3 regions of the Streptomyces sp. NPDC002742 genome follow, and region 3 is predicted to be linked to each of the others. Evidence: riboswitches for the same ligand, from Rfam matches in the RefSeq annotation. Region 3 holds a riboswitch; each other region holds the start of a gene.

Region 1 (6,982 bases), on a different contig from region 3:
GTGACGAGGACACGGAGGTGCCTTCCTGATCGACCGTACGAGGAAGCCCGCCCCGGCGAGCGGGGCGCGGCTGCGTGGGAACGGGTCAGGGGCGACAGAGCGCGCCGGCGACCCGCAGCAGATCGATGTGCGGCCGGCCGTACAGGTGCAGGCGGCGGGGCGTGAGAGGCCTCGGCACACGGCGGCGGGACACACGGCTCATGCCCCGCACCTCCGCCCCTTCGATCCGGCGCTCCGGAGTTCCTGGCCGGCCCAGCCCTCGCGGGTACCCGGCAGGGCACCGTACGGTCTCCGACAAGCACAACCGCACGGCTATGCCCTTTCTTCCGGCTGCCCGGCTTCTTCCTGCCTCATGTTCGCGGCCTGCTCGGCGCCGGGCGTGCGGACGAGCACGAACCGTGTGCGGCGGCGCAGGGTGAACCCGATCGACTCGTAGAGCCGGATCGCGTTCGTGTTGTCGGCGACTGCGTGCAGGAAAGGGATGTCGCCGCGTTCCCTGATGCCCGCCGCGACCGCGCGGACCAGCCGTGTGGCCAGGCCCCGGCCGCGATGACCGGGATGGGTGCACACCGCGCTGATCTCGGTCCAGCCCGGCGGGCGCAGGCGTTCGCCGGCCAGGGCGATCAGGCGACCGCCCTCCCGGATGCCCAGGTACGTGCCGAGTTCGACGGTACGGGGCAGGAAGGGGCCCGGCCGGGTCAGGGCGATCAGGTCGAGGATCTCGGGCACGTCGGCGGGGCCGAGCCTTACCGCTTCGGGCGCGGGCTCGGAGTGCAGCGCGGTGGCGACCAACTGGACCCCGTAGCCGCCCTGTTCGATCGTCCAGCCCTCGGGCACGGCCTGGACCGCGGTGACCGGGGTGACCGCGCCCGGACCCACGAGTGCGGCCAGGTCGTCCCACGAGCGGGGGTCGGCGGGGTCGGCGAGTGCGGCGAACGGGGACACGTCCGTGGGATAGCGGGCGGCCCGGCCGACGCGCTCGGCGAGGTGGGCGTGCGGACCGGTCAGCGCGGCCCACGCCGCGTTGTCGAGGATGTGCGGTGCGGCCGTGCTCGGGAAGAGGGCGGGGTGGAGGCTGGTGGACATGGCGGTGCGGGTTCTCCGTATCTGGAACGCGGCCGGACGCGCCCCGGGACTCCGCCGCGGCGCCGCGGAGTCCCGTGAGGCGGGCGCTGGTTCAGGAGTTGTCGAGCGGCAGGCCGGGCGGGTTGACCTGGGAGGTGTCGACGGCCTCGTTGGAGAGGTTGTAGGCGGCGAGCCACTTGGCGTACTGGCCGTTCTTGATCAGGTGGTTGATCGCGTCGGCGATGGGCTTGGCGAGCCCGCTGTCCTTCTTGGTGGTCGCCGCGATCAGGCCCTGGAGCGTGGCCCCGGCCCCGGAGAACGTGCCCGCGCTGCGGGTCGGGTTGGGCGACTTGGCGGTCTGCGTGACGTGGTAGGCGACGCCCGGGTTGGCGGCGAAGTAGACGTCGATCTTGCCGCCCGTCAGCGCCAGGTTCACTGCGCTCTTGCTGGCGTAGTGCTTGACGGTGAGGGTCTTGCCCTCCTTCTTCAGCTTCGTCTGCCACTCCAGGAGGATCTTCTCCTGGTTGGTGCCGTTGTCGACGGCGACGGTCTTCCCCGCGAGGTTCTCGTAGTCGCCGTCGAAGTTCCAGGTGCTCTTCTTGAGCACCTCGAAGCCGACGTTGTCCTTGCGGTAGGAGGCGAAGTCGTACTTCTTCTTGCGCTCCTCGGTGTCGGTGATGTTGGCGAAGGCCACGTCGACCTTGCCGCTGTCGACACCGACGAACATGTTCTCCCAGGTGGAGTTCCGGAGCTCGGGCTTGAGGCCGAGGACGGCGGCGATCAGGCGGCCGAAGTCGGGCTCGGCGCCGGTGAGGGTCTTCTGGTCCTCGCCGACGTACGCCAGCGGCGGGAAGCCTTCGGGCAGGGCGCCCACGCCTATCTCCAGTTTGCCGCTCCTGCTGACCGACGCGGGAAGTTCGGCGCTGATCGACTTCACCTCCGAGACCTTGAGTGCGGTCGGCTCGGCGGCCCCGTTGGACAGCTGTCCGACGGTGACCGTGCCGGCGACCTCGGTCGTGGTGGCGGCGTCGCTGTCACCCCCGCACGCGGCGAGCCCGGCGGCGAGGGAGGCGACGGCCGCGGTGGCGGCGACGCCGCGAAGAGTTCTGCTGTTCAGGGGGAGCGTGCGCATGGCTGTCCTTGTCGGGTGTGTGCGGTGCGGGTGTGGGGGCGCGGTCCCGGCGGGCCGCGAAATCGGATGGTGGTGCGTAACGGCTCACGGCGGACGGCGAGTTCCGGGGTTCGTGCTGGGAGGTGCTTCGCCGAACGCGTGCCTGCGGAGGCGGACCGAGGCGGGTGCCGACAGGTGCCTCGCCGTCCGCACTCGGCGCGCGGGTCAGAGGACCTTGCTCAGGAAGTCCCTGGTCCGCTCCTGCTGCGGATCGTCCAACACCTCCGCGGGCGTGCCCTGTTCGACGATGCGGCCACCGTCCATGAAGACGACCCGGTCGGCGATCTCGCGGGCGAAGCCGATCTCGTGGGTGACGATGACGAGGGTGGTGCCGCTTCTGGCCAGATCCTTGATGACGGCGAGCACCTCGCCGACCAGTTCGGGGTCGAGCGCCGAGGTCGGCTCGTCGAAGAGGATGACCCCGGGCCGCAGGGCCAGGGCGCGGGCGATGGCCACCCGCTGTTGCTGTCCGCCCGACAACTGCCGTGGATAGGCACCGGACTTGTCCGCCAGCCCCACGCGGGCGAGCAGATCGCGGGCCAGCTGCTGGGCCTCGGGCCTGGACAGTTTTCCGGTCGCCACCGGAGCCGCGGCCACGTTGTCCAGCACGGTCAGGTGCGGGAAGAGATTGAAGTTCTGGAAGACGAACCCGATGCGGCTGCGCTGGCCCAGGATGACGCGCTCGCTCAGTTCCTTCAGACGCTCGCCGTGCCTGCGGACGCCGATGAGCTCGCCGTTCAGGCTGACGTGGCCGATCTCGGGCTTCTCCAGATGGTTGATCACCCGCAGGAGAGTGGACTTGCCGGATCCGGAGGGTCCGAGAATGACCGTGACCTCTCCGGGCCGGACGGTCAACTCCACGCCGTCCAGGACCTGATGGACGCCGTACCACTTGTGCACGTCGTGCACCTCGACCGCCGCCGGCTGGGTCCCGAGTACTCCGACGACCTCGGCCGCCGGGACCGTCCCGGTCCCCGTGGCCTGCCCCTGCCCCTGCCCCTGCTCCCGCTCCCGCTCCTGCTGCTGCTCCTGCTCCTGCTCCTGCGGACCCGTCCTGGTCTTCACCGTCGCCTGACGCGCTTCGCCGGTCATATCGCCGTCTCCCTCCGGACCCGGGCCCGCACATCGCGCAGACCGTTCCGTACTTTCTGCAACGGGGTCGGCGGCAGGGTGCGCACAGCGCCCCGCGAGTAGTACCGCTCGACGTAGAACTGGATGACGGACACGACGCTGGTGAGGATCAGGTACCAGGCTGTGGCGACGAGGAGCAGCGGCACGATGTCGCCGGGATAGGTACTGCCCATGCTCTGCACGGAGCCGAACAGGTCCAGCAGGGAGACGTAGAAGACCAGCGAGGTGCCCTTGATGAGGCCGATCAACTGGTTCACGTAGTTGGGGGTGATGGAGCGCAGCGCCTGCGGGAAGACGATCTTCGCGAACTGGTACCGCCTCGGCAGGCCAAGGGCGGAGGCCGCCTCGTGCTGGCCCTGGTCGACCGAGAGGATGCCGCCCCGCACCACTTCGGAGGCGTACGCCGCTTCGTTCAGGCTGAGTCCGATGACGGCGACGGCCATGTCGGTGGCGAGGCGGGACTCGTCGAAGGTGAAGAAGGCCGGGCCGAAGGGCACGCCGACGCTCAACGTCTGGTACAGGGCGCTGAAGTTGTAGAGGAACAGCAGGACGACGATGAGCGGTACCGAGCGGAACAGCCAGGTGTAGACCCAGCTCACCGCGCGCAGCACCGGGCTCGGAGAGAGCCGGGCCAGCGCCAGCAGGATGCCGCCCAGCAAACCCAATATCGCGCTGTAGAAGGCGACTTCGAGAGTGATGAGCAGTCCGTCGAGGATCGTCGGGCGCAGGAACCAGTACTGGAAACGGTCCCACTGGTAGAAGGGGTTGGTCACCAGGCCGTGGGTGATCTGGGCGACCAGTACGAGCACGACGGCCGTGATGATCCAGCGGCCGGGGCGCCGGAGCGGAAGGACCCGCTGAGCCGCCAGGGGCTTCGGCGGGGCGGGGACGTCAGGACGGGGGATCGCCTCGGCGGGCGGCGCTGATCCAAAGGACACAGCTGTGCCGGGAGATTGACTCATGGAGAGCTCCAGCGGATGCGGACACCCCGGACCACGGCGAGCGGCGGCACGACGCGGAGCCGGAGCGGCTCAGCGCGGATCGACGCACGGGTGCACGTGGAACAGGGGCTGGACGAAGAAGGGGCACACCGCGACAGCGGTGTTCGTCAGAGACGCAGAGGAAAAGCCGTCAGCCGTGGCAGAGCGGGCGACATGTGCCCGTACACAGTGCGCTGCTGACACGCAGCAGGTCCACGGAGCGGTCGGCGCACAGCACATCGCGGCCCGGACGCCGCCATGCGGCCGTCCCGTCAGCTGCGTGCATCGCCGTCACCATTTCTCTTCTCCGGCCCTGAGGCATCCCGTTGTGCGCCGCACGTTAGGCCCGCCCCGAAAAGAATGTCAATGCGGATGACCACCAGGTGAGACCGCGCGCCCGGCCTTCTTGACGGCGCGACAGGTCGCACCGAGACTGGCCTGGACGGTCACGATTGTCAGCGCCCACGGTGCGGTTCGCCCGCTCCTGTGGTCATCGGCCCCGGCTCGCTGACAGGCAACCCTTCCACCGCGACGGGGTGCCCCGGGTGACGACCGGGTCCCGCCGGTGCGGTGGGGCAAGCGTGGTCTCGCGTCTCGCGAGCCTGGAGTCGGGACCGGTGGGAATTGCCCAGGAACGGTTTGACGAGGCGCCTGCACATCGATCTGTTGCGTGTCTCCAGCGCCTACTGATCCGCGACCGGTCCGTTCGATCCGGACCGGTGCCGACAGGCGCGTCAATCCGCATTCGGCCGCTGGTGCCCAAAAGGCGGCGGTGGCTTCCTCGTTCCCCAAGGGAGAGTCAATGCCCGAGACAGCTTCGCGCACTTCCGGTACAGCCAACTCACGTCCCTGTGACCAGGTTTCGTTCCCTTCGGGCCTTCGCCTGAAGGTGACGACACCGTCCGTCCTCTCCCACCGCGTCCACAGCCGTATCGGCGTGGGCCTGGCCGGCGGCTTCTACCCGGCGCCGCACCGCTACGAGCTGTATCTGTCGGAGAGTTGTCCGCTATCGCAGCGCATCGCGATCACCCTCGACCTGCTCGGTCTGAAGGATTCGGTCGCCACCACAGTCCTGGCGCACCCCGCCAGGACACCCGACGCCTTCGCCTCACTGCGCCGCGCCTACGAGGCCACCGAGCACCACTACGACGGACCGCTGACGGCACCCGCGCTGTGCGACCGCTGGAGCGGACGCATCGTCAGCAACCACACGCCGGACATTCTCCGCGATCTCGCGGGGCTGCTCTCCGGCCACACCACGGGGCACCCTTCCACACTGTGCCCGCCGGCTCTCACCGCGGACATCGAAGCCCTGCGCGACCTGCTGGACCGCGACGTCACCCCGACCGCCGAACCCCCGGAGCTCTCGGCGGCCCTGGAGCTGCTGGACTGCCAACTCATGGAGCGGTCCTATGTGTTGGGCGAGAACCTGACGGCGGCGGACGTGGACGTGTGGGTGGCGCTCACCCGACTCGGCCCGTCGGACATCCTCGGCGGGCATCACCGGCTCCGGGACTACGTACGCCGTCTGAGCGGCCACCCCGCCTTCCGGGGCGACGAAGAGGCGGCGCCCGTCACGGCCGGCGCCTGACCTTCCCGACGAAATCGGGGAGGGTTCCACCCGGCCGGGCCCCCGGCCGCCCAGATGACTGCGGTCCTGGCACGCATGGTCGAACGGAGAACCGGACGCCGGGCCCGGCGTCCGGTTCTCCGGCGTCCGGACCGTTCAGTCGCGCGGAATCAGGATGATGCTCACGCCCTTCAGAGTCGAGGTCCACTGTCGGCCCTGGTCAAGGACCTCGCGCCCCGAGCCCAGGATCCGGTCCTGGAGGATCAGCGCCGACTCACGGAGCTCCTCCCACGGCTCCGGCACATCGAAGGCACGCCGGGACCGCTCGACGGAGCCGACCAGAGCACGGCAGGCCGCCTCCACGTCCGCGACGTTCTGGCCGGCCGATCCGACTCCGTCGATCGACCACGTCATCCACAGGCGCCCCATGACCACACTCTGTCCCATCCCCGGAACCAACGCATGCCCACTGCACAGAACACGGAGCACGCGCGCAGAACACAGAGCACGTGCCGGGACGGTCCACGGGTCCGCCCCGTCCACGTGCGGTCCGCCTACGTTCGGCGCAGGCTATGAGCGTAGAGGCGCGTCACCCACACCACACGTTCGGCGGCCAGAAGGAATGACGACGGCTGAAACAGGCCCGCCGGGACGGCCGTCGGTGGCACAGCGCCGGGTTCTCGCCCCCTGCCCGGGGCACGGCGGACACCAGGGCACGCAGCGGCGGCTGATTCCCGGCCTCCGCCGAGGGACCAGCGCCCCTCAGCACGTCGCTCCACCCCCGTCCGGCCGATCCGCCGGTCCGTCACCCATGTGACCCTGCTCCAGGAACTGCCGGGGACGCCACACCCGGTGTCGTGCTCGTCCGGTGGACGCCGGTCCGGCGCGGACCGGAATCGGGCGGCAACCTTTTGGCTTCCCGCGGCCACTGTTGGACACACCATCGGCTCGATCCCCGGAACGGATGCGCATGAAGGCAACGAGGCAGGCCGCGCGGCGCCGCGGGCGCCGGCTCAGGCTGTCGACCGTCACCCCCATCGCGCTGATCGCGGTGGGTGCTCTCGT
Region 2 (6,982 bases), on a different contig from region 3:
AGCGGGGCCTCCAGGGCGAGACGCACGGCGTTGGCGCCGGTCGCCTCGTCACCCGTGAGCTCGAGCTTCTCGAAGACCGAGGAAGCCTGGAGCAGGGCCACGCCACCACCGGCGACGATGCCCTCCTCGACGGCCGCCTTCGCGTTGCGAACGGCGTCCTCGATGCGGTGCTTGCGCTCCTTGAGCTCGACCTCGGTGGCGGCACCGGCCTTGATGACGGCCACGCCGCCGGCCAGCTTCGCCAGACGCTCCTGGAGCTTCTCGCGGTCGTAGTCCGAGTCGGAGTTCTCGATCTCGGCACGGATCTGGTTGACCCGGCCGGCGACCTGGTCGGCAGAGCCGGAGCCGTCGACGATCGTGGTCTCGTCCTTGGTGATGACGACCTTGCGGGCACGGCCCAGCAGGTCCAGACCCGCGTTCTCCAGCTTGAGGCCGACCTCCTCGGAGATGACCTCGCCGCCCGTGAGGATGGCGATGTCGCCGAGCATGGCCTTGCGGCGGTCACCGAAGCCCGGAGCCTTGACGGCGACGGACTTGAAGGTGCCACGGATCTTGTTGACGACCAGGGTCGACAGGGCCTCGCCCTCGACGTCCTCGGCGATGATCAGCAGCGGCTTGCCGCCCTGCATGACCTTCTCGAGGAGCGGGAGCAGGTCCTTGACGTTCGCGATCTTGGAGTTCGCGATCAGGATGTACGGGTCGTCGAGGACGGCCTCCATACGCTCCATGTCGGTGGCGAAGTACGCCGAGATGTAGCCCTTGTCGAAGCGCATACCCTCGGTGAGCTCCAGCTCCAGACCGAAGGTCTGGGACTCCTCGACGGTGATGACGCCTTCCTTGCCGACCTTGTCCATCGCCTCGGCGATGAGCTCGCCGATCTGGGTGTCGGCGGCGGAGATGGAGGCCGTGGAAGCGATCTGCTCCTTGGTCTCGACATCCTTGGCCTGCTCGAGGAGGGCACCGGAGACGGCCTCGACGGCCTTCTCGATACCGCGCTTGAGAGCCATCGGGTTGGCGCCGGCGGCGACGTTGCGCAGACCCTCGCGCACGAGCGCCTGGGCCAGCACGGTCGCCGTGGTCGTACCGTCGCCGGCGACGTCGTCCGTCTTCTTGGCGACTTCCTTGACCAGCTCGGCGCCGATCTTCTCGTACGGGTCCTCGAGCTCGATCTCCTTGGCGATGGAAACACCATCGTTGGTGATCGTGGGCGCGCCCCACTTCTTCTCGAGGACGACGTTACGGCCCTTGGGGCCGAGGGTGACCTTGACGGCGTCGGCGAGCTGGTTCATCCCGCGCTCGAGACCGCGCCGTGCCTCCTCGTCGAACGCGATGATCTTGGCCATGTGAAGTGGTCCTCCCGGACGGGGTGGATTTCTCCGGATCGTGCCCGCGCCCGCGACGGACGGCCTGCAAGCCTTGTGGTTCCTTGCCCCACAGGCCCGCGGGCCTCACTGGCCCGATCCAAGTTCTGTCACTCTCACTGGGAGAGTGCTAACGCCAATGATTAGCACTCGACCCCGTCGAGTGCAAGGTGTGCTCGCGAAGCGAGCTCGTTGGGGGGTGGTGGTCGGGTGACGGGCGGGCGCAAGCGCCTCTCGCGAAAACAGGCCCGGCGAGCGGCCTCCGCACGAGTCACAGAGGCGGCCTCTCGTGCGCGCCCGCACAGGGGGCACGCGCGGGCGCGCGGGCGCGCACGAGATGAGGGGGAGGCCGTCGGGGACGCACGAGGGGCCCGCATCCCTGGTGGGATGCGGGCCCCTCGGCGTGAGTGCGTCGGTGGCCGTTCGCGCCCGGACTAGACGGCGAGTTTGACCATGTCCGCCTGCGGACCCTTCTGGCCCTGCGAGATTTCGAACTCCACTCGCTGACCCTCTTCAAGGGTGCGGTAGCCGTCCATCTGAATCGCGCTGTAGTGCACGAAGACGTCCGCACCACCGTCGACCGCGATGAAGCCGTACCCCTTCTCCGCGTTGAACCACTTGACGGTGCCCTGAGCCATGCCTAACTCCCCTATTACTGGCCCTTGCACAGATCCACACTTCGCGGATCCGGGTCAGACCTCACCCCCCAACGGTTGGGGGTGTGCGCCGGAACGCGTCGACCGCGGCTGAATGTATCTGTCCAACTGCCCTCTGCAACAGGTCAATCGGACGAGAATTCTGGGCATGGCTGATCAATGATATACGGAGAACCCGCAATGATTCAGGGCAAGTCGGGCCCCGTAAATGCCATAAACGGCCCATAAAGGCGAGGCAGTTTGGCTACTTCTTGTCGGCCGCCGAACGGGTACTCATATGCGCCCGGCATGAAACCGACAGCGAAAGCGGAGCGACTTCCCCAACCCTAGCGCGTTCAACCATGCAGAATTGCCCCCTCCGTTTCTCTCACGGAGGGGGCAATTCGATGAACTCAGCGTGTTCGGCATTACCGAGGGTAACGATCAGCCTCCGGCGACGGCCGGAATGATCGAGACGCCCACACCGTCCGGGGTCGCCGTTTCGAGACCCTGCTCGAACCTCACGTCGTCGTCGTTGACGTACACGTTGACGAAGCGGCGCAGCTTGCCCTGGTCGTCCAGAACGCGCGCGGCGATGCCCGTGTGGTTCTTCTCCAGGTCGGTGATGACCTCGGCGAGGGTCGTGCCCTCGGCTGTCACCTCGGCGGCGCCGCCGGTGTAGGTGCGCAGGATGGTGGGGATGCGGACGTTGACGCTCATGATGCGAGGCCAGCCTCTCGGAAGGAGTCGAGGTTCGGACGGATGGTCGCGGTCAGTCCGGTGTCCGAGGCCACCGCGTCCAGGGTCTTGAGGCCGTCGCCGGTGTTCAGCACGACCGTGGTGAGGGCCGGGTCGAGGAGACCGTTCTCGATCAGCTTGCGGGTGACGCCGACGGTCACCCCGCCGGCCGTCTCCGCGAAGATGCCCTCGGTGCGCGCGAGCAGCTTGATCGCGTCGACGATCTGCTCGTCGTTCACGTCCTCCACCGCGCCGCCGGTGCGCCGGGCGATGTCGAGCACGTACGGCCCGTCCGCGGGGTTGCCGATGGCGAGCGACTTGGCGATGGTGTCCGGCTTCTGCGGCCGTACGACGTCGTGACCGGCCTTGTAGGCGACGGACACCGGGGAGCAGCCCTCGGCCTGGGCGCCGAAGATCTTGTACGGCTTGTCCTCGACGAGCCCGAGCTTGACGAGCTCCTGGAGACCCTTGTCGATCTTCGTGAGCTGGGAGCCGGAGGCGATCGGCACGACGAGCTGGTCCGGCAGCTTCCAGCCGAGCTGTTCACAGATCTCGTAGGCCAGCGTCTTGGAGCCCTCGGCGTAGTACGGCCGCAGGTTGACGTTGACGAAGCCCCAGCCCTCGCCGGCCGGGTCGCCGATCAGCTCGGAGCAGAAGCGGTTCACGTCGTCGTAGTTGCCCTGGATGCCGACGAGCTCGCCGCCGTAGACCGCGGCCATGACGACCTTGCCCTGCTCCAGGTCGTGCGGGATGAACACGCAGGAGCGGAAGCCGGCGCGGGCCGCCGCGGCGCCCACGGCGCCGGCGAGGTTGCCGGTCGAGGAGCAGGAGAGGGTGGTGAAGCCGAAGGCGCGGGCGGCTTCGATGGCCTGGGCGACGACGCGGTCCTTGAAGGAGTGCGTCGGGTTGCCGGAGTCGTCCTTGACGAAGAGCTTTCCGGCCTCGACACCGAGCTCGCGGGCCAGGTTGTCGGCCTGGACGAGCTTGGTCCAGCCGGGATTGATGTTCGGCTTGTCCGCCACGTCCGCGGGGACGGGCAGGAGGGGCGCGTAGCGCCAGATGTTCGCGGGTCCCGCTTCGATGCGCTTACGGAGCTCTTCGGTCTCGTAGGCCGAGAAGTCGTAGGCGATCTCCAGCGGGCCGAAACACTCCTCGCAGGCGAAGACCGGGCCGAGTGGGACGCGGTGTCCGCACTCGCGGCAGGAAAGCGCCGCGGCCGGGCCGAGATCCACCGCGTCGGCGGAGTTCGTGGTACTTGCATCTGTCTGCGCAGCCATGGAGGCGAGGCCCTTTCCTCATCTTCCTCACGACGCACTTCGCCGTGAGACGGATTTGGCACCTTCCCTAGCCGGGAGCCTCGCGACGCGATCGACATCGATCGGTACGAGACCGGCTGGAGGGTTGCCGGGGCTTCATCGGGCCGTATCCCTCTGCCCCTCTGGATGAGCGGTATTTGATTGTTGAACTGTTGAACGCGATACATGCCGATGATCCAGGACATGCGATGGTCATCCGCGTTGTTCAAGACTGTAACCGAAGGCCAGGACAGTTGAGATAGTCGTCCGAACCGCGAGACGACGGCAATCGATCTGCCGCTGGCCGCAGCGGGCACGCCGATGAGAGCGTGTGATCAGACAGTGAGGAGCCGCAGACCGTGCTGAAAGACGTCGAAAGCTGGCTGAGCACACGCTCCTGGTCCGTGACCGACCGCCCGCTCCACAGGCTCATGGCCGCGAAACGCGTCAGCGGTTCGACGGTCAGCGTCGTACTGCCCGCGCTCAACGAGGAGGAGACGGTCGGCGAGATCGTCGCGATCATCCGCCACGACCTGATGCAGCAGGTGCCCCTCGTCGACGAGATCGTCGTCGTCGACTCGGGCTCCACGGACCGCACCTCCGCGGTCGCCGCCGCCGCGGGCGCGCGCGTCGTGCACCGCGACGACATCCTCCCGCGGATCCCGGCCGTGCCCGGCAAGGGCGAGGTGCTGTGGAGGTCGCTGCTCGTGACGAGCGGGGACATCGTCTGTTTCATCGACGCGGACCTCAAGGAGTTCTCTTCCGACTTCGTCTCCGGGATCGTGGGCCCGCTGCTCACCGAACCCGGCGTCGATCTGGTCAAGGCCATGTACGACCGTCCACTCGGCGGCGCCACCGGCCAGGGCGGCCGGGTCACCGAGCTGATGGCCCGCCCCCTGCTGAACATGCACTGGCCGCAGCTCGCGGGCTTCGTCCAGCCGCTCGGCGGCGAGTACGCGGCCCGCCGCTCGCTGCTCGAACAGCTCCCGTTCCCCGTCGGCTACGGCGTCGAACTGGGCATGCTCGTCGACGCCCTGCACCTGGTGGGCCTGGACGCCCTCGCCCAGGTCGACGTCGGGGTGCGCAAACACCGCCACCAGGACGGCCAGGCGCTGGGCCGGATGGCCGCCGCGATCTACCGCACCGCCCAGCTCCGGCTGGCCCGCGGCCATCTGATCCGCCCCGCCCTCACCCAGTTCGAGCGCGGCCGGGACGGTTTCCAGCCGCGCACGTACTCGGTCGACACGGAGGAAAGGCCACCGATGACCGAAATCTCCGAGTACCAGCGGCGCAGGGCCGCGTAGACCAGCCCGACCGGCCGTGCTTCGCATACGGCCGAAGGGAACGTTTGAGCGTTTCGACACGGGGCTAGGTTTCGAGGCATGGCTTCAACGCACGGTGCCCACCGGATTCTGGTCGCGTCCAACCGCGGCCCGATCACCTACGAGGTACGGGAGGACGACTCGCTGCACGCCCGGCGCGGCGGCGGCGGTCTCGTCTCGGGCCTCTCGGCGATCGGGCCGGACGCGGGCGCCCTATGGGTGTGCTCCGCCCTCGGCGACGGCGACCGGGAGGCCGTACGGCGCGGAGTCGGCGAGGACGGCGTACGAATGCTCGCCATCGACGCCGAGGTGCACGCCGCCGCGTACAACGGCATCGCCAACTCCGTGCTCTGGTTCGTCCACCACATGCTGTACCAGACCCCGCTGGAGCCGGTCTTCGACGCGGAGTTCCGGCGCCAGTGGGACTCGTACCGCACCTACAACCGCGCCTTCGCCGAGGCGCTGGCCGAGGAGGCCGCCGACGGCGCCTCCGTGCTGGTCCAGGACTACCACCTGTGCCTGGTGCCGGGGATGCTCCGCGAGCTGCGCCCCGACCTGCGCATCGGCCACTTCTCCCACACTCCGTGGGCGCCCGAGGACTACTTCCGGATGCTGCCCGACGACATCCGCGCCGAGCTGCTGGACGGCATGCTCGGCGCGGACCGGGTGGCGTTCCTGACCTGGCGGTGGGCGAGCGCGTTCATGCGGTGCGCGGCCGAGACCGACCCCGAGCGCTACCGCGTGACCCCGCCCTCGGACGCGGCGCCCGCGGTCGAGCACCTGGACGGCGGCCCGCCCCGCCGGACCCGCGTCGGTGTGCACGGCCTCGGCGCGGACGCCGAGTTCCTGCGCGAGCGCTCGCACCGGGCGGACGTCGAGGAGCGGATGGCCGCGCTGCGCGAGGAGATCGGCGAGGGCCGCAGGACCGTCGTGCGTGTCGACCGGACCGAACTGTCCAAGAACATCGTGCGGGGGATGCTGGCGTACCGGCAGCTCCTCGACGAGCACCCGGAGTGGCGCGAGCGGGTCGTCCACGTGGCGTTCGCCTATCCCTCGCGGCAGGACCTCGCGGTGTACCGGGACTACACGGCCGAGGTGCAGCGGGTCGCCGACGAGATCAACTCCCGTTACGGGACGCCGGGTTGGACCCCTGTGGTGCTGCACGTCAAGGACGACTTCGCGCGCTCGCTCGCCGCGTACCGACTGGCCGACGTCGCCCTCGTCAACCCCATCCGGGACGGCATGAACCTCGTCGCCAAGGAGGTCCCTGTCGTCTCCGACGAGGGCTGCGCGCTGGTGCTCTCGCGGGAGGCCGGGGCGTACGAGGAACTGGGCGAGGACGCGATCTCCGTGAACCCGTACGACGTCATCGGTACGGCGCGGGCGCTGCACGAGGCACTGACCATGCAGCCGGGCGAACGCGCCGAGCGCACCAAGCGGCTGGCCGCCGCGGCCACCGCCCTGCCCCCGGCCCAGTGGTTCCTGGACCAGCTGCGCGAGCTGGAGGCGCCATCCAGCCCCTCCGGCGTTTGAGGAGCGGGGTCCGGGGCGGAGCCCCGGGTACGGGAAGGGCACGGGAAGGGCAGGGGCGGAGGGGGCGAACCAGCTTGCGGCCGGTCCGCCCCGGCGCA
Region 3 (6,982 bases):
GGACCGGATCCCAGAGATCGCCGAGTCGATCGCGTCGCTGGAGAGCGTCAGCGAGGTCTTCTCCGTCACCGGCACCTACGACCTGATCGCGATGGTCCGGGTCAAGGCCCACGACGACCTCGCGGACGTCATTCCGGGCAAGATCAGCAAGATCCCGGGCGTCGAGGCGACGGACACGCACGTGGCGTTCCGTACGTACTCCCAGCACGACCTGGAGGCGGCGTTCGCGATCGGTCTCGACTCCTGACCGACGCGACACCGCCTCCGGACACCTCCTCCGGGCGGACGGCTCGGGGCGTCAGACCGCCGGGACGCAGCGGCCGCCCTCGGTGCGGTACTGCCAGCGAGCGCCGTCCCTGACGAGCTCGCGCACCGCGCGGACGAACCGCTCGACGTGCTCGTCGGGGGTACCGGCCCCGAAGCTGACGCGGATGGCGTTGAGGGACTTCTCGCCGGGGGCCGCCTCGGGGGCGCCGCACTCCCCCTGGCTCTCCGGGGCGCTGCCGAGCAGCGTGCGGACCAGCGGGTGGGCGCAGAAGAGGCCGTCACGGACACCGATGCCGTACTCGGCGGAGAGCGCCGCCGCGAAGTGCGAGCTGTTCCAGCCCTCGACGACGAAGGAGATGACGCCGACCCGCGGGGCGTCGTCACCGAAGAGCGAGAGGACCCGGACCTCGGGGACCTCGGCGAGGCCCGCGCGGACGGTACGGATCAGGTGCTGCTCCCGGGCGACGAGCTGGTCGAAGCCCTCCTCGGTGAGCGCCTTGCAGGCCGACGCGATCGAGTAGGCGCCGATGACGTTCGGCGAGCCGGCCTCGTGCCGGGCGGCGCTGTCGTGCCACTCCACGTCCACGCCGCCGTCCGCGCGCCGGGTGACCTTGCGGCTGGCGCCGCCGCCCGCGAGGTAGGGCTCGGCGGCGAGCAGCCAGTCGGAGCGGCCCGCGAGGACTCCGGAGCCGAAGGGCGCGTACAGCTTGTGCCCGGAGAAGGCGACCCAGTCGACGTCGAGGTCCTTCACCGACACCGGGTGGTGCGGGGCGAGTTGCGCGGCGTCGAGGACGATGCGGGCTCCGTGGGCGTGCGCGGCGGCGGCCAGCTCGCGCACCGGCCACAGCTCCCCGGTGACGTTCGAGGCGCCGGTGACACAGACCAGGGCAGGTCCGTACGGGTCACGGTCGGCGAGGGCGCGCTCCAGCGTCTCGACGGCCTCGTCCGGGGTGCGCGGGGCGTTCAGGTAGGTCACCCGGGCGTCGCGCCAGGGGAGCAGCGAGGCGTGGTGCTCGGTCTCGAAGACGAAGACCTGGCAGTCGGCCGGGAGCGCGGCGGCGAGCAGGTTGAGCGAGTCGGTGGTGGAACGGGTGAAGACCACCTGGTCGCCGGCGCGGCAGTCGAGGAACTCCTCGACGGTCCTGCGGGCGTTCTCGAAGAGGTCGGTGGACAGCTGCGAGAGGTAGCCGGCGCCCCGGTGGACGCTGCCGTAGTACGGCGCGTACGCGGCCACGTCGTCCCACACCCGCTGGAGGGCGGGCGCGCTGGCGGCGTAGTCGAGGGCCGCGTAGGTCACCTCGCCGCCGGTGACGAGCGGGACGGTGACATCCCGGCCCAGAACGGCCAGGGGGGCACAAACGGACTGGTCGGCGGCAACGGTGGAGACAGACATGGCGAGCTCCTGTGAGAGGCAGGCGGGATCACCGCGCGAGGCGGCCGCCCGCAGGCAGCGCTCAACGCAGGGAAAGGTGAAAAGGGTGTGCGGGGGCGGGGCTCTACGCCCTATCGCATTCGCTTGCTCACAGAAGGCTCCCTCGAACGACCAGGACCCCTGGTTGCGTCCGCCCGGAGGGCGGGAGGGGTCCGCGCTTGCCGTAGGCCTCGCTGCCTACGACCTGGTCTTCACCCGGGGCACCCCGCCACGGACGGAGGGTTGCCGGACAGCCGGCCGGGGCCTGATGGCTGTCACTCATGACCTGGTACAGCATCTTGCCAGAGGATCTTCCACGCGCAAGGCGCAGTCCGGATCCTGGACTGCGCCTCGCTCCGTGTCTCTGGCGGATCAGGCGGATCCGGCGGATCAGGCGGATCAGGCGGATCAGGCGGATCAGGCGTTGCTGGCGGCCACCCAGCGCTCCAGGGTGCGCTTCGCGGCGCCGGAGTCGATCGCCTCGGCCGCCTTCTCCATTCCGTCGCGGAGCTGGTCCGCGAGCGGCGCGCCGGTCGGCGACAGGGCCACCAGGGCCGCCGCCGAGTTCAGCAGGACCGCGTCCCGTACGGGGCCCTTCTCGCCGTCCAGGACGCGCCGGGCGACCTCCGCGTTGTACGAGGCGTCGGCGCCGCGCAGGGCCTCCACCGGGACGATGCCGAGCCCGACGTCGCGCGGGTCGAAGCGCTCCTCGGTGACCGAGCCGTCGCGGACCACCCAGACGTGGGAACCCGCGGTGGTGGTCAGTTCGTCGAGGCCGTCGTCGCCGCGGAAGACCAGCGAGGAGTTGCCGCGCTCGGCGAAAACGCCCGCCACGATCGGCGCCATCCGGGGATCGGCGACACCGACCGCCTGGGCCTTCACCCGTGCCGGGTTCGTCAGCGGGCCGAGCACGTTGAAGGTCGTCCGGATGCCCAACTGGCCGCGCGCCGCCGCCACATGACGCAGCGCCGGGTGGAACTTGACCGCGAAGCAGAAGGTGATCCCGGCTTCCTCCGCGACCTCGGCGACCCGCTTCACCGTCAGCTGGAGATTGACGCCGAGCTTCTCCAGGACGTCGGACGAACCGGACGCGGAGGACGCGGCCCGGTTGCCGTGCTTGACGACCTTGGCGCCGGTGCCGGCCACCACGATCGAGGACATCGTGGAGATGTTCACCGTCTTCGCGCCGTCGCCGCCCGTGCCGACGATGTCGACGGTGTGTCCGGGCACCTCGATCACATTGGCGTGCTCGTACATCGCCCGGACGAGTCCGGTGATCTCCTGGACGGTCTCGCCCTTGGCCCGCAGGGCCACCACGAACCCGGCGATCTGCGCGTCGGTCGCCTCGCCGCGCATGATGCGGTCCATCGCCCAGGCCGTGTCGTCCGCGCTCTGGTCGCGGCCTTCGAGCAGTCCGTTCAGTACCGCGGGCCAGGAACGGCCCGCCGCGGTGTCGCCTCCAGCGGGGTTCACAGCGCTCATGGTCGCTCCTGGGTTCGTGGGTCACGCGGTCGCGGGTGACACGGGTCGTGGGGTGACGCGGGGTGGATCGCCCCGCACCACCGGGTGAGTCCACCCTATCCAGCCCCGAGGACGGCAAAGAGCCCCGTCCATGTCATGGACGGGGCTCCAGCCGTGGCGAACAGCAGGGGATCAGTGGTGGCCGTGGCCGCTCGTGATCTCCTTGTACTCCTCGACGGTGGGCTTGGGGATCTGGCCTTCGTCCCCGTAGAAGCCCTCGCTCATCCTGGCGCGCAGCTTCTGCGCGCCCGAGACCTTGCGCTCGACACCGTTCTCGTCGACCGTCGGGCCGATCTCGGCCGGCTTGTACTGCTCGTGCGCGGTGAGCGTGTGCAGCGCGTCCTGGCTGAGCGGCTCGTGGACCTCGATGAACTCACCGTGCGGCAGGCGCTTGATGATGCCCGACTCGCGGCCGTGCAGCACCTTGTCCCGGTCCCGGCGCTGGAGGCCGAGGCAGATCCGCTTGGTGGCCATGAAGGTGAGCACCGGCACGACGAAGAAGGCGATCCGCACGAACCAGGTGATCGAGTTGATCGCCAGGTGGAAGTGCGTGGCCCAGATGTCGTTGCCGCCGCCGACGAGCAGCACGAAGTACCAGCTGATCCAGGCGGCACCGAACGCGGTCCGGGTCGGGACGTTGCGCGGGCGGTCCAGGATGTGGTGCTCGCGCTTGTCGCCGGTGACCCAGGACTCGATGAACGGGTAGACCGCGATCGCGACCAGGACCAGCGGGAAGATCACCAGCGGGATGAACACGCCCAGGACGAGCGTGTGACCCCAGAGGTTGATCTCCCAGCCCGGCATGACACGGATCAGGCCTTCGGAGAAGCCCATGTACCAGTCGGGCTGGGCGCCCGTGGACACCATGTCCGGACGGTACGGACCCATCGACCAGATCGGGTTGATCGAGGCGATCGCCGCGACGGCCGCGATGACACCGAAGACCAGGAAGAAGAAGCCTCCGGCCTTGGCCATGTAGACCGGCAGCAGCGGCATGCCCACGACGTTGTTGTTCGTCTTGCCGGGGCCCGCGAACTGCGTGTGCTTGTGGTAGAAGACCAGGATCAGGTGGCCCACCACGAGGCCGAGCATGATGCCCGGCAGCAGCAGCACGTGCACCGAGTAGAAGCGGGCCACGAAGTCGCCGCCCGGGAACTCGCCGCCGAACAGGAAGAACGACAGGTACGTGCCCACGATCGGCACGGACAGGACCGCGCCCTCCATGAAGCGGACACCGGTGCCGGAGAGCAGGTCGTCCGGGAGCGAGTAACCGGTGAAGCCGGTGAACATGCCGAGGACGAACAGCAGGAATCCGAAGACCCAGTTGACCTCACGCGGCTTGCGGAACGCACCCGTGAAGAACACGCGCATCATGTGCACGAACATGCCGGCGAGGAAGATCAGCGCCGCCCAGTGGTGGATCTGCCGGATCAGCAGACCACCGCGCACATCGAAGGAGATGTGCATGGTCGAGTTGAACGCCTCGGACATCAGCTGGCCCTGCAGCGGGATGTAGCTGCCGTGGTACTCCACCTCGTTCATCGACGGGTGGAAGAACAGCGTCAGGTACACACCCGTGAGGATGATGATGATGAAGCTGTAGAGGCAGATCTCACCCAGCATGAACGACCAGTGGTCGGGGAAGATCTTGCGCATGTTGGACTTGGCCAGGGAGTAGATCCCCAGACGGCCGTCGGCCCAGTCTGCGACCCGCTCACCGGCGGGCGCCTTCTCGCGCGAGGAGCGCGAGTCGGAGGTCGTGGTAGTGCTCATCCGCGCTCCCAGAATGCAGGACCGACGGGCACCTCGAAGTCGCTGAGCGCCTCGAGGTAACCCTCAGCGTTCACACCGATGCGCAGCTGCGGCAGGGCGTGACCGGCCGGGCCGAAGATGACTCGGGCACCGTCGGAGAGGTCGAAGGTGGACTGGTGGCACGGGCACAGCGCGTGGTGCGTCTGCTGCTCGTACAGGGAGATCGGGCAGCCGACGTGGGTGCAGATCTTCGAGTAGGCCACGATGCCGTCGTAGGACCACTCGAGTTCCTGCTTGTCCTTGATGTTGTCCGGCTGGAGCCGGATGACCATCAGGGCCGCCTTGGCGATCTCCTTCTGGAAGTCCTCGTCGTCCGTCTCCAGGCCATCGGGCTTGGCGAAGGTGAGCGAGCCGACGGCCACGTCCGAGGGACGCAGCGGCTCGTTCGTGTTCATGTTGACGAGGAGCTTGCCCTTGGACCACAGCGTGTGGCGCAGCTTCGTGCCGGGCAGCGGGCCGAGGTCGCGCAGCAGCATGACGCCGGAGAGCGGGAACAGGGCCAGCGCGCCGAACATCGTGTTGCGGATCAGCTTGCGGCGGCCGAGCGCGGACTCCTTGGCACCGGCCTTGAAGTCGGCCATGACCTTGGCCTTGACCTCGGGCTCCGCCTCGATCGCGTGACGCTCGTCGGCGATCTCCACGTCGGACATCAGGGTGCGGGCCCAGTGGACCGCGCCCGCGCCGATCGCGAAGAGCGCCACACCGAGCGACATGCCCAGCGCGAAGTTCATCGCGCTGATGTGCCCGAGCGGGAAGACGAAGATCGACTTGTCGTTCGGGATCGCCACGTACGAGGCGATGAAGCCGACGGTGGCCACCATCGACAGCACGAAGAGCATGGCGACAAGTCGCTCGGACCGCTTGGCGGCCCGCTCGTCGATGTCCTGGATGCGGTGCTCGTGGGGCGGCAGCCCCGGGTCCGCGAACGGGTTCTGCTCGTCCGCGACGGCTACCGCGCCATGACCGTGCTCGGCGTGGTCTTCGGAGGCCCGCTCCGCGGGCACGTTCTCTTCTGGAATGTCTTGGCTACTCATGACTTCTTGGCCTTTGCGGTCCGAGCGGCGACCCAGACGGCGACGGCGACCAGGGTTCCGAGACCGAAGACCCAGCCGAACAGGCCCTCGCTGACCGGCCCGAGGCCGCCCAGCTCAAGACCGCCCGGGCTCTCGGTGTCGTCACCGTTGACCGCGTCGAGGTACGCGATGATGTCCTGCTTGTTCTTCTCCGTCAGCGTGGTGTCGGGGAAGGACGGCATGTTCTGCGGGCCCGTCTGCATGGCCTCGTAGATGTGCTTCGGGTCGACACCCTCCAGGCTCGGCGCGTACTTGCCGTGCGTCAGCGCGCCGCCCTTGCCGGTGAAGTTGTGGCACTGGGCGCAGTTGGTGCGGAAGAGTTCACCGCCATTGGCGATGTCCGCGCCCTCGGGGCTGACCTGGCTCTTGGTCGGAACCGTGGGGCCGGCGCCGAGCGTGGCGATGTAGGCCGCCATCTGGTCGATCTGGGCCTGCGTGTAGATCACCTTCTTGCGCGGGATCTGAGCGCCCGGCTGCTGGGCCGGCATACGGCCGGTGCCGACCTGGAAGTCGACCGCCGCGGCGCCCACACCCACCAGACTCGGCCCGTCGGAGCTGCCCTGACCGCCGGTTCCGTGGCAGCTTGCGCAGCCCACGGAGTACAGCTTCTTGCCCTCGGTGATACCGAGGGACTGGGCGGTTTCATCGGCCTGCGCCTTGCTCGCGGGTGCGAACGCGGCGTACAGCCCCCCGGTGGCCGCCAGCGCGAGGAGTAGGACGACGACCGCCGCCAGCGGATGGCGTCGTCGTGCGGAGAGCTTTTTCACGGATTACCCCGGTGTCAGGATCTTCTGCGTCGGTGCTTCTGGATGTTTCGGGCGGTGGGCCCGAATTACTTGATCAGGTAGATCGTGGCGAAAAGGCCGATCCAGACGACATCGACGAAGTGCCAGTAGTA

Evidence for each region. A riboswitch is a leader RNA that binds a small molecule or an ion and turns the genes downstream of it on or off. The one in region 3 is predicted to bind S-adenosylmethionine.
Region 1: another riboswitch for S-adenosylmethionine. It lies ahead of ACFYW8_RS23985 (putative leader peptide); the one in region 3 lies ahead of ACFYW8_RS17305 (aminotransferase class V-fold PLP-dependent enzyme).
Region 2: another riboswitch for S-adenosylmethionine. It lies ahead of thrC (threonine synthase); the one in region 3 lies ahead of ACFYW8_RS17305 (aminotransferase class V-fold PLP-dependent enzyme).

The regions. Positions count from the first base shown of each region.
Region 1 covers NZ_JBIAQF010000013.1:73,337-80,318, forward strand. The annotation lists gene ACFYW8_RS23955 (LLM class flavin-dependent oxidoreductase) at 1-13, opposite strand, end outside; gene ACFYW8_RS23960 (putative leader peptide) at 86-202, opposite strand; gene ACFYW8_RS23965 (GNAT family N-acetyltransferase) at 313-1,086, opposite strand; gene ACFYW8_RS23970 (ABC transporter substrate-binding protein) at 1,178-2,197, opposite strand; gene ACFYW8_RS23975 (amino acid ABC transporter ATP-binding protein) at 2,402-3,328, opposite strand; gene ACFYW8_RS23980 (amino acid ABC transporter permease) at 3,325-4,329, opposite strand; SAM riboswitch class IV at 4,792-4,935, shown strand; gene ACFYW8_RS23985 (putative leader peptide) at 4,918-5,037, shown strand; gene ACFYW8_RS23990 (cell envelope biogenesis protein OmpA) at 5,237-5,938, shown strand; gene ACFYW8_RS23995 (hypothetical protein) at 6,074-6,346, opposite strand; gene ACFYW8_RS24000 (expansin EXLX1 family cellulose-binding protein) at 6,888-6,982, shown strand, end outside.
Region 2 covers NZ_JBIAQF010000005.1:237,430-244,411, forward strand. The annotation lists gene groL (chaperonin GroEL) at 1-1,343, opposite strand, end outside; gene ACFYW8_RS10440 (cold-shock protein) at 1,796-1,999, opposite strand; gene ACFYW8_RS10445 (MoaD/ThiS family protein) at 2,441-2,716, opposite strand; gene thrC (threonine synthase) at 2,713-4,011, opposite strand; SAM riboswitch class I at 4,027-4,183, opposite strand; gene ACFYW8_RS10455 (glucosyl-3-phosphoglycerate synthase) at 4,389-5,333, shown strand; gene ACFYW8_RS10460 (trehalose-6-phosphate synthase) at 5,412-6,884, shown strand.
Region 3 covers NZ_JBIAQF010000008.1:349,233-356,214, forward strand. The annotation lists gene ACFYW8_RS17300 (Lrp/AsnC ligand binding domain-containing protein) at 1-247, shown strand, start outside; gene ACFYW8_RS17305 (aminotransferase class V-fold PLP-dependent enzyme) at 299-1,660, opposite strand; SAM riboswitch class IV at 1,849-1,965, opposite strand; gene trpD (anthranilate phosphoribosyltransferase) at 2,096-3,160, opposite strand; gene ACFYW8_RS17315 (cytochrome bc complex cytochrome b subunit) at 3,332-4,972, opposite strand; gene ACFYW8_RS17320 (Rieske 2Fe-2S domain-containing protein) at 4,969-6,045, opposite strand; gene ACFYW8_RS17325 (c-type cytochrome) at 6,042-6,851, opposite strand; gene ACFYW8_RS17330 (heme-copper oxidase subunit III) at 6,917-6,982, opposite strand, start outside.